DNA from 2 places in the Paraburkholderia sp. A1RI-2L genome. Region 2 is predicted to be linked to the other one. Evidence: riboswitches for the same ligand, from Rfam matches in the RefSeq annotation. Region 2 holds a riboswitch; the other holds the start of a gene.
The links. Region 2 has a riboswitch for manganese ahead of PWP93_RS28595 (sodium:calcium antiporter). Riboswitches for the same ligand answer to the same signal wherever they lie in the genome.

Region 1: linked by a shared signal. The riboswitch ahead of PWP93_RS02215 (TMEM165/GDT1 family protein) and the one ahead of PWP93_RS28595 (sodium:calcium antiporter) in region 2 are both predicted to bind manganese.

The regions. Positions count from the first base shown of each region.
Region 1 covers NZ_JARBTA010000001.1:466,265-470,678, reverse strand. The annotation lists gene PWP93_RS02225 (adenosine deaminase) at 1-402, shown strand, start outside; gene guaD (guanine deaminase) at 553-1,860, shown strand; yybP-ykoY riboswitch at 1,918-2,077, shown strand; gene PWP93_RS02215 (TMEM165/GDT1 family protein) at 2,170-2,742, shown strand; gene PWP93_RS02210 (DUF4136 domain-containing protein) at 2,783-3,466, opposite strand; gene pepN (aminopeptidase N) at 3,726-4,414, shown strand, end outside.
Region 2 covers NZ_JARBTA010000004.1:26,250-30,663, reverse strand. The annotation lists gene PWP93_RS28600 (alkyl/aryl-sulfatase) at 1-1,522, shown strand, start outside; yybP-ykoY riboswitch at 1,593-1,782, shown strand; gene PWP93_RS28595 (sodium:calcium antiporter) at 1,855-2,859, shown strand; gene PWP93_RS28590 (MIP/aquaporin family protein) at 2,911-3,627, opposite strand; gene glpK (glycerol kinase GlpK) at 3,748-4,414, opposite strand, start outside.

The DNA.
Region 1 (4,414 bases), on a different contig from region 2:
ATCTACGAGGCGCTCGATCTGCTCAAGGTCGACCGCGTCGACCACGGCGTGCGCAGCATCGAGGACAAGGCGCTCGTCACGCGCCTCGCCGACACGCGCGTCGCGCTCACCGTCTGCCCGCTCTCGAACCTGAAGCTCTGCGTGTTCGACGACATGACGAAGCACACGCTCAAAAAGCTGCTCGACGAAGGCGTCGCGGTGACTGTCAATTCCGACGATCCCGCGTACTTCGGCGGCTACGTGAACGAGAACTTCAGCGCCATCATCGCGGCGCTGAAGCTCGACGACCAAGAGGTGTACACGATCCTGCGCAACAGCTTCGAGGCGTCCTTCGTGACGCCCGAGGAACGCGCCGCGCTGATTGCGAAGCTCGATCGGTACTGGAGCGGCGCCGTGGCCTGATCCCGCGCAGCTCCCCCAATTTAAAGCTTCACCCTTGACGAGGACCGGCGCGCGAGCGCCGGCCCCAGGGCTTTTGCGCGCCGCGTTTTCAGGAGCGGTGCGCATCCATACGGCTCATGAACACCTGAATTTTACGGAGACGAAGTTCCCATGACTCAATCGGCTTATCGCGCAAAACTGTTGACGTTCACCGGCGACCCCGCGCAGTCGCCCGACGCTGCCGTCTTCCACGAAGACGGCGTGGTGATCGTCGAGAACGGCCGCGTGGTCGCATCGGGCGCCTGGTCCGAGCTGAGCGCTCGCGTGGCCGAAGGCGCGACGGTGCACAACCTGCGCGACAAGCTGATCGTGCCGGGCTTCATCGACACGCACATCCACTACCCGCAGACCGACATGATCGCCTCGCCGGCGCCGGGCCTGCTGCCGTGGCTCGAGACTTACACGTTCCCGACCGAGCGCGGCTTCGCCAATGAAAACGTGGCATTCGAGACCGCGCGCTTTTTCGTCGACGAACTGCTTTCGTGCGGCACGACCACCGCGCTCGTCTACTGCTCGGTGCACAAGCAATCGGCCGATGCGCTGTTCACGGCGAGCGAGGCGAAGAACATGCGCATGATCGCGGGCAAGGTGCTGATGGACCGCAACTGCCCCGAGTTCCTGCGCGACACGCCCCAGACCGGCTACGACGACAGCGCCGAACTCATCTCGCGCTGGCACAACAACGGCCGCCAGATGTACGCGCTCACGCCGCGCTTCGCACCCACCTCGACCGAAGCGCAGCTCGAAGCGTGCGAAGCGCTCGCGAAGGCGCACGGCGACATCTTCATTCAGAGCCACGTCGCCGAGAATCTCGACGAAGTGAAGTGGGTGAAGGAGCTGTTCCCGCGCCAGCGCAGCTATCTCGACATCTACGACCATTACGGGCTCCTGCGCCGCCGCGCCGTATACGGCCACTGCATCTGGCTCGACGACGAGGACCGCCGCCGCATGGCGCAAACCGGCACGGTCGCGGCGCACTGCCCGACCTCGAACCTGTTCCTCGGCAGCGGCCTGTTCGACTTCGACAAGGCCCAGGCCACCGAGATGCCCGTCACACTCGCGACAGACGTGGGCGGCGGCACGTCGTTCTCGATGCTGCAAACCATGAACGAAGCGCACAAGGTCGCGCGCATGGGCGGCCATCACCTGACGGCCACGCGCATGTTCTGGCTCGCCACGGCCGGCGCGGCAGCCGCGCTCGATCTCGCCGACAAGATCGGCACGCTCGCGCCGCAAAGCGAAGCCGACTTCGTCGTGCTCGACCCGCAGGCCACGCCGCTGCTCAAGCGCCGCACCGCGCGCGCCGAATCGCTCGAAGAACTGCTATTCGCGTTCGCGCTGCTCGGCGACGACCGCGCCGTGTTCGAGACCTACGCAGCCGGTGCGCGCGTGCACAGCCGCGATACGGCAAAGCGTTAAAATCCCACGGCAAATCCCCATTCCAACGGCCCCGGCGAAGCCGGGTGTCGGAAAACCCCAATGCTATAATTCGCCGTTCATTGGGGAGTAGCCGCCCCGCTCCGTGCCGCCCGGCTAGCCTTCGGGCCTTGGCGCGCGCCGCGCATGCGCAGCGGGAGCATCCGTCAACAGACTTGGCCCGCGCGGCCATGGCGGACGCAGCCTTAGTACTCAGGCCTGGCGAGACCGATGACTCATGCCCGCCGCAACAGGGCCCAGCGGGCCGTGAGTCGTCGCTCGCATTTATCTCGGCCCGAGGATCACCAACACGTGAATCACTCCTTTCTCGTCTCGACCGGCGCAGTCGCGCTCGCCGAAATCGGCGACAAGACGCAACTGCTTTCGCTCGTGCTCGCAGCGCGCTATCGCAAGCCCATGCCGATCATTCTCGGCGTACTGGCCGCCACGCTCGTCAATCACTCGGGCGCGGGCGCGCTCGGCGCGTGGCTCGGCTCGCTCGTCACGCCCTCGGTGATGCGCTGGGCGCTCGCCGTCTCCTTCGTCGCCATGGGATTGTGGATACTCGTGCCCGACAAGCTCGACGAGGGCGAAGCCAACGTCAATCGCACGCGTCTCGGCGTGTTCGGCGCCACCGTCGTCACCTTCTTTCTCGCCGAGATGGGCGACAAGACGCAGATCGCAACCGTCGCACTCGCCGCGCGCTTTCACGACTTCTTCGGGGTGGTGGCCGGCACGACGCTCGGCATGATGATTGCCAATGTGCCTGCGATCCTGCTGGGCGACCGCTTCGCCCACAAGCTGCCGACGGGCCTGGTGCACGGCATCGCCGCCGTGCTGTTCGTGGTGCTTGGCGTGCTCGCCATCATGGGCGTGGGCGTTTGATCGTCTGTAACGCTTGAGCCGCCACTGACGCTGGCTCCGTCTACTTTGCCGGAGCGGCCGCTGCCGGTGCGGTTCCTGGCGCCGCCGCCGGGACTTCGGCCGGCGCGCCCGTGGTCTTGTCCACGGGCAGTTTCACCTGCTGCACCGAGCCGTTCTGCAGCGGGAAGTTCGACAGCGCGCTGCGCACCAGAAACGGCATGATGTGCACGAGCGAGGGATCGTCGCCCGAGGTGCGCGCGGTGACGTTATAGACTTCCTTCCCGCCCGCCTGCTCCGTGATGCGGATGCCGAGTGCATGCGAGTACACCGGATAGCTCTGGTTCACATAAGCGGGGCCCCAGGGACCCCAAGGCCCCCACGGATTGAACGGTCCCCAGTACGGACCCGGCCACGGGTTGTAGAACACGGGCTGCGCCACCGTGACCGTGTCCATGCGGCTGCCGTAGGCGAGGCCCACGAGATAGCGAGCCTGCCGCTCGGGCACCTGGCGGAATGCGTACGAAGAGAGCCCGTCGGCAACGAGGCTCTCGTAGGTCGATTGCTCGATGCTGTGCTGCTGGTCGGGATTGCGCGTGAACGCGTAAGTGCGCGTGGCATCGCTGCCGCCTCCCCACGCGGAGAACGCGGTCACCTGGCTCGTCACATAGGTCGTGCAGCCGGACAGCGTCACGGCAAGCGCCGCCAGCAACAGCAGCGCGCGGCGGGTCCATCGGTCGGGCATCATGGTCTTCTCGTTGCAGTCGTGGCAGTGACGACAGTTCGTCGGCGCGCGGCAAGCTTGCGGTGGTCGACACCGCAGGCCTCGATCATACTGACTCGCGCCCCAGCGGGAAAGTTCGGGCCCGCTGCGCGGGGCACGCCTGCGGGCCATCTCGGACAAGCTGCGCGAGCCTTTGTACAATGGGGCGAGCGGCCGCGTCATCGTACGCAAGGCTCGGCCTCCCTATACCGCTATCCGACCCGAAGCTTCCCCGCACGAGACCATGTCCGATACCGCCACGCCTACTGTGATCCACCGCGAAGACTACGCGCCGCCCGCCTTCCTGATCGACACCGTCGACCTCGAATTCGACCTCGCGCCCGGACACACCGTCGTCAAGAGCACGCTGCGCGTGCGCCGCAATCCCGCTGCCAAGTCCGCGCCGCACCTCGAATTGATGGGTGAACAGCTCGAATTCATCGGCGCGCAAATCGACGGTAATGCCTGCGAAAACGTGCGTGCGCACGAACATGGCCTGACGATCGAGAACGTGCCCGACGCGTTCACGCTCACGCTCACGGGCGCCAACGACCCGGAAGCCAACACCACGCTCTCGGGGCTCTACGTATCGAGCGGCAACTTCTTCACGCAATGCGAAGCTGAAGGCTTTCGCCGCATCACCTGGTTCCTCGACCGCCCCGATGTCATGTCGACCTACACCGTCACGCTGCGCGCCGACAAGACCGCGTGCCCGGTGCTGCTCTCGAACGGCAATCTCATCGAAGCAGGCGAACTGCCCGACGGCCGCCATTATGCGAAGTGGGAAGACCCGTTCCGCAAGCCGAGCTACCTGTTCGCGCTGGTGGCCGGCAAGCTCGTGGCGCTCGAAGAGCGCATCAAGACCGGCTCGGGCAAGGAGAAGCTGCTGCAGGTGTGGGTCGAGCCGCACGATCTCGACAAGACGCGCCATGC
Region 2 (4,414 bases):
CGCTGCCGCCGCGCTCGAGCTGTATTTCGCGCATCGTCCGAGGCGCCCTGTCGTGGCGGTCATCTACAGCCACAGCCATGCCGATCACTTCGGCGGCGTGCGAGGCGTCGTGGACGAAGCGGATGTCGTGGCCGGCAAGGCGCAGGTCATCGCGCCCGCTGGATTCATGGAAGAAGCGGTGTCGGAAAACGTGATGGCGGGCACGGCCATGGCGCGGCGCGCGCAATTCCAGTTTGGCCATACGCTCGCGCGCAATGCCTGCTGCCAGATCGATGCGGGCATGGGCAAGAATATTCCGCGCGGCACGATCACGCTGATTCCACCGACAAAGCTGATCATGCAAATGACCGAATCGCATGTGATCGACGGCGTCGAAATCGTGTTTCAGCTCACGCCCGAAAGCGAAGCGCCCGCCGAGATGCACTTCTGGTTCCCGCAGGAGCGCGCGCTCAACCTGGCCGAGAACGGCACGCGGTCGCTGCACAATCTGTGTCCGCTGCGCGGCGCGCAGGTACGCAACGCGCAATTGTGGTCGCGATACCTGGGCGAGTCGCTGGAGCGCTACGGGCGCGAAGCCGAGGTCGTGTTAGCGCAGCACAACTGGCCGACCTGGGGCAACGAGCGCATCGTCGATTACCTGGAGGCGCAGCGGGATCTCTACAAATTCCTGCACGACCAGACTGTGCGCCTCATGAACCACGGCTTGAACGCCGTTGAAATCGCCGAGCAGATTCGCCTGCCGGACGAGCTGCGTTCGAAGTGGCATGCGCACGGCTACTACGGCGCTGTCGTGCACAACGTCAAGGCCATCTATCAGCATTACCTGGGTTGGTACGACGGCAATCCGGCTAACCTGCACGCCCTGCCTCCGGAGGCTTCCGCACCGCGCTATGTCGAGTACATGGGCGGAGCCGATGCCATGCTCGAGCGCGCGCGTCGAGATTTCGATCAAGGCGAGTACCGTTGGGTCGCCCAGTGCATGAACCACCTGGTGTTTGCACAGCCGCAGTTGCGCGAAGCGCGCGAACTGGGTGCTGCTGCGCTCGAACAGATGGGGTATCAGGCCCAATCGGCAACGTGGCGCAACGCGTTCCTGCTCGGCGCGCGCGAACTGCGCGAAGGGCGAGATGCTTCGACCGAATTCGGCAGCCGCAGCGCCGACATGGTCAGCGCGATTACCGAGGAAATGTTCTTCGACTATTTCGCCGTTCGTGTCGATGGCCTGAAGGCGCAGCATCTGAACATGCGCATTGCGTGGCGTTTCAGCGACATCGATAAGCAGTTCAAACTGAATCTCCAGAACGGGGCGTTGACGTGGTGCTACACATCGCCAAACGAGCGCACCGATCTGAGCGTGACCATGTCGAGGCAAACGCTCAACCGGATCCTCTGCGGCGAAACGGGCTTTCAGGAAGCCGTACTTGCGCGCGAAATCCAGCTGGACGGCAAGGTCGAACTGTTCCGCGCCATGCTAGGGACCCTCGACAAATTCGACGGCGATTTCAACGTCGTGGAACCGTGACGCAGATGTGCCGACGAACTACGCGATGAAACGAGCCCCCTCCCGCACAACCGCATTCGTCGGCTATAATGCGCCGGTCTTAGGGGAGTAGTCTGCGTCACGCGCGATGCGTGTCGCGCCGCCGTCAACATAATTGGCACGCTGTGCCATGGCGCCGGCAGCCGTTCTTCGGCCTGACGAGACCTATGACGTCATCCTTCATACCCGGGCTGGGCGGGGGGATTGCGTCATTGGTCCGTCCGTCCAGCCCGAGGAATGCCGTTTCCCATGCACCGCTTTTCACGCCGCCACGCGATCGCAGTCGCACACACCCGCACGACGGAGCGCTCGTCATGATCTGGACGTTCGCCCTGCTCATTGCCGCCGCCGGCATCATCTATCTATCCTGCGAAACCTTCGTCAATGCCGTCGAGTGGCTCGGCCAGAAGCTCAAGGTCACGCAGACGGCCACCGGCACGATCCTTGCCGCGTTCGGCACGGCGCTGCCCGAAAGCGTGGTCACGCTCGTAGCCGTTGCGTTCGGCACCGATCCGGCCCACAAGGAAATCGGCATTGGCGCAGCCATTGGCGGGCCGCTCGCGCTCAGCACCGTCGCCTATGCGGTGGTGGGCGTCGCGTTGCTGGCGACGGTCGCGCGCGCGGGCCGTGCAGGCGCCGGCACCGTCGACGCCGATACGCGCCGCCTGCGCCGCGACCAGCTCTGGTTCCTCGCGATCTTCGTGGCGAAAATCGGGCTCGGACTCGTGGTGTTCAGTTTCAAGCCCATTCTCGGCATTGCGTTTCTCGCGGCCTACGCGCTCTATTGCTGGAAGGAGCTGAGCGACGATGGCGATGAGATCGAAGACGTGGGGCTCGAGCCGCTCAAGCTGCGTCCGCGCGATGCGGATCCGTCGCTGTTCTGGGTCCTGCTCCAGACCCTGGGCGCGCTGGTCGTGATCTTCTTCGCCTCGCACCTGTTCGTGCAGCAGATCGGTAAAGTAGGACCGTGGCTCGGCCTGAGCCCGCAATTGACTGCGCTGCTCTTCAGCCCGATCGCCACCGAGCTGCCGGAAATCATGAACGCGATCATCTGGGTGCGTCAGGGCAAGGAGCGGCTCGCGCTCGCGAACATCAGCGGCGCGATGATGATCCAGGCGACCATTCCCACCGCATTCGGCTTGTTCTTCACGCCGTGGCACCTGGGTGCGCCGTCGATTCTTGCCGCGGCCACGACGATGCTCGCCATCCTGTTCCTGCAATGGGCGTTCCGTGCGCCGCAAGTGCATAGCCGCCAGCTTACGCATGTGGGCTGGCTCTATGCGGTGTTTGCGGGCATGCTGTGGGTGATTCCGAAGTGATTGGCTTGCGGCGGTTGCGCAACACGTTGCGAAACCGCCGCCCCACGACCCTCAATGCGTCGCATGCAGATACAGATACAGCGACGCAGCCGCCACGCCGCCCAGCAGCGGTCCGAGCACGGGAATCCACGCATAGCGCCAGTCGCTGTCTCGCTTGCCCGGGATCGGCAGCAGCGCATGCATGATGCGCGGCGAGAGATCGCGCGCCGGGCTCATGGCGTAGCCCGTGGGGCCGCCCAGCGAAATGCCGATGCCGAGCACGAGCAGGCCAACCGGCAATGCATCGAGCGCGCCCAGGCCCACCTGCGGCGAGGCCAGATACAGTACGCCGAGGATCAGCACGAAGGTACAGATGGCTTCGGTCATCACGTTGTGCCGCACGCTACGGATCGCAGGCGCGGTGCAGAACACGGCGAGCTTGAGATCGGCATCGGCTTCGTTCGCGAAGTGCTGGCGATAAGCTAGCCACACGAGGAACGCGCCCGCCATGCCGCCGAGCATCTGGGCGACGATGTAGCCGCACACCTTCGACCATGCGAACTTGCCCGTGAGCGCGAGGCTGATCGTCACGATCGGGTTCAGATGCGCGCCGCTGTACGATGCGGTGACGTACACGGCCACGAACACGGCCATCGCCCAGCCCATCACGATGACGATGAGGTCGGCGCCCTTGCCTTTGGTCTTTGCGAGCAGCACGTTGGCGACCGCGCCGTTGCCTAGCAGCACGAGTATGGCCGTGCCGATGAATTCAGCAATGTATGGTGACATTCTGATTATTTCTCAGGATTCCGAAATGGACGCGAGACCAGCGCAGTGCTGGCTGCGCGGCCCTTCGGTAATGGGTTACGTTGACTCGTTCGAATTCTTTGGCTGGATGTCGCCGCGGCGTTACTGCGTATCGTCGGCCCAAGCCTTGGCGGCGCGCACCGCGCGCTGCCATCCCGCGCGACAGGCGTCCACCTGCGATGGCGGCATGGCGGGAGAGAAACGCTTGTCCACATGCCACTGGCTCTGCAGTTCGTTCACGCTTTTCCAGTAGCCGGTCGCAAGGCCAGCGAGATAGGCCGCGCCTAGCGCGGTGGTTTCGGTAATCCGCGGACGCACGGCATCCACGCCCAGCAGGTCAGCCTGGAACTGCATGAGCAGGTTATTGGCGCTCGCCCCGCCGTCCACGCGCAACTCGCCTACGCTGATGCCCGAATCGGCCTCCATGGCAGCGAGCACGTCGAGCGATTGATACGCGATCGAATCGAGCGCGGCGCGCGCGACGTGCGCCGCGCTCGTGCCGCGCGTCACGCCAAAGAGCGAGCCGCGCGCGTGCGCGTTCCAGTGCGGCGCTCCAAGGCCAGCGAAGGCCGGCACCAGATACACACCATCCGTGTGCGGCACGCTCGCCGCAAGGGCTTCGACTTCCGCCGCGCTCTTGATGAGGCCCATGCCGTCGCGCAGCCATTGCACCACGGCACCAGCGATAAAGATGCTGCCTTCGAGCGCATAGTTCACCTCGTCGCCAATCTGCCACGCAATGGTCGTCACGAGATTGTTCTTCGACTCG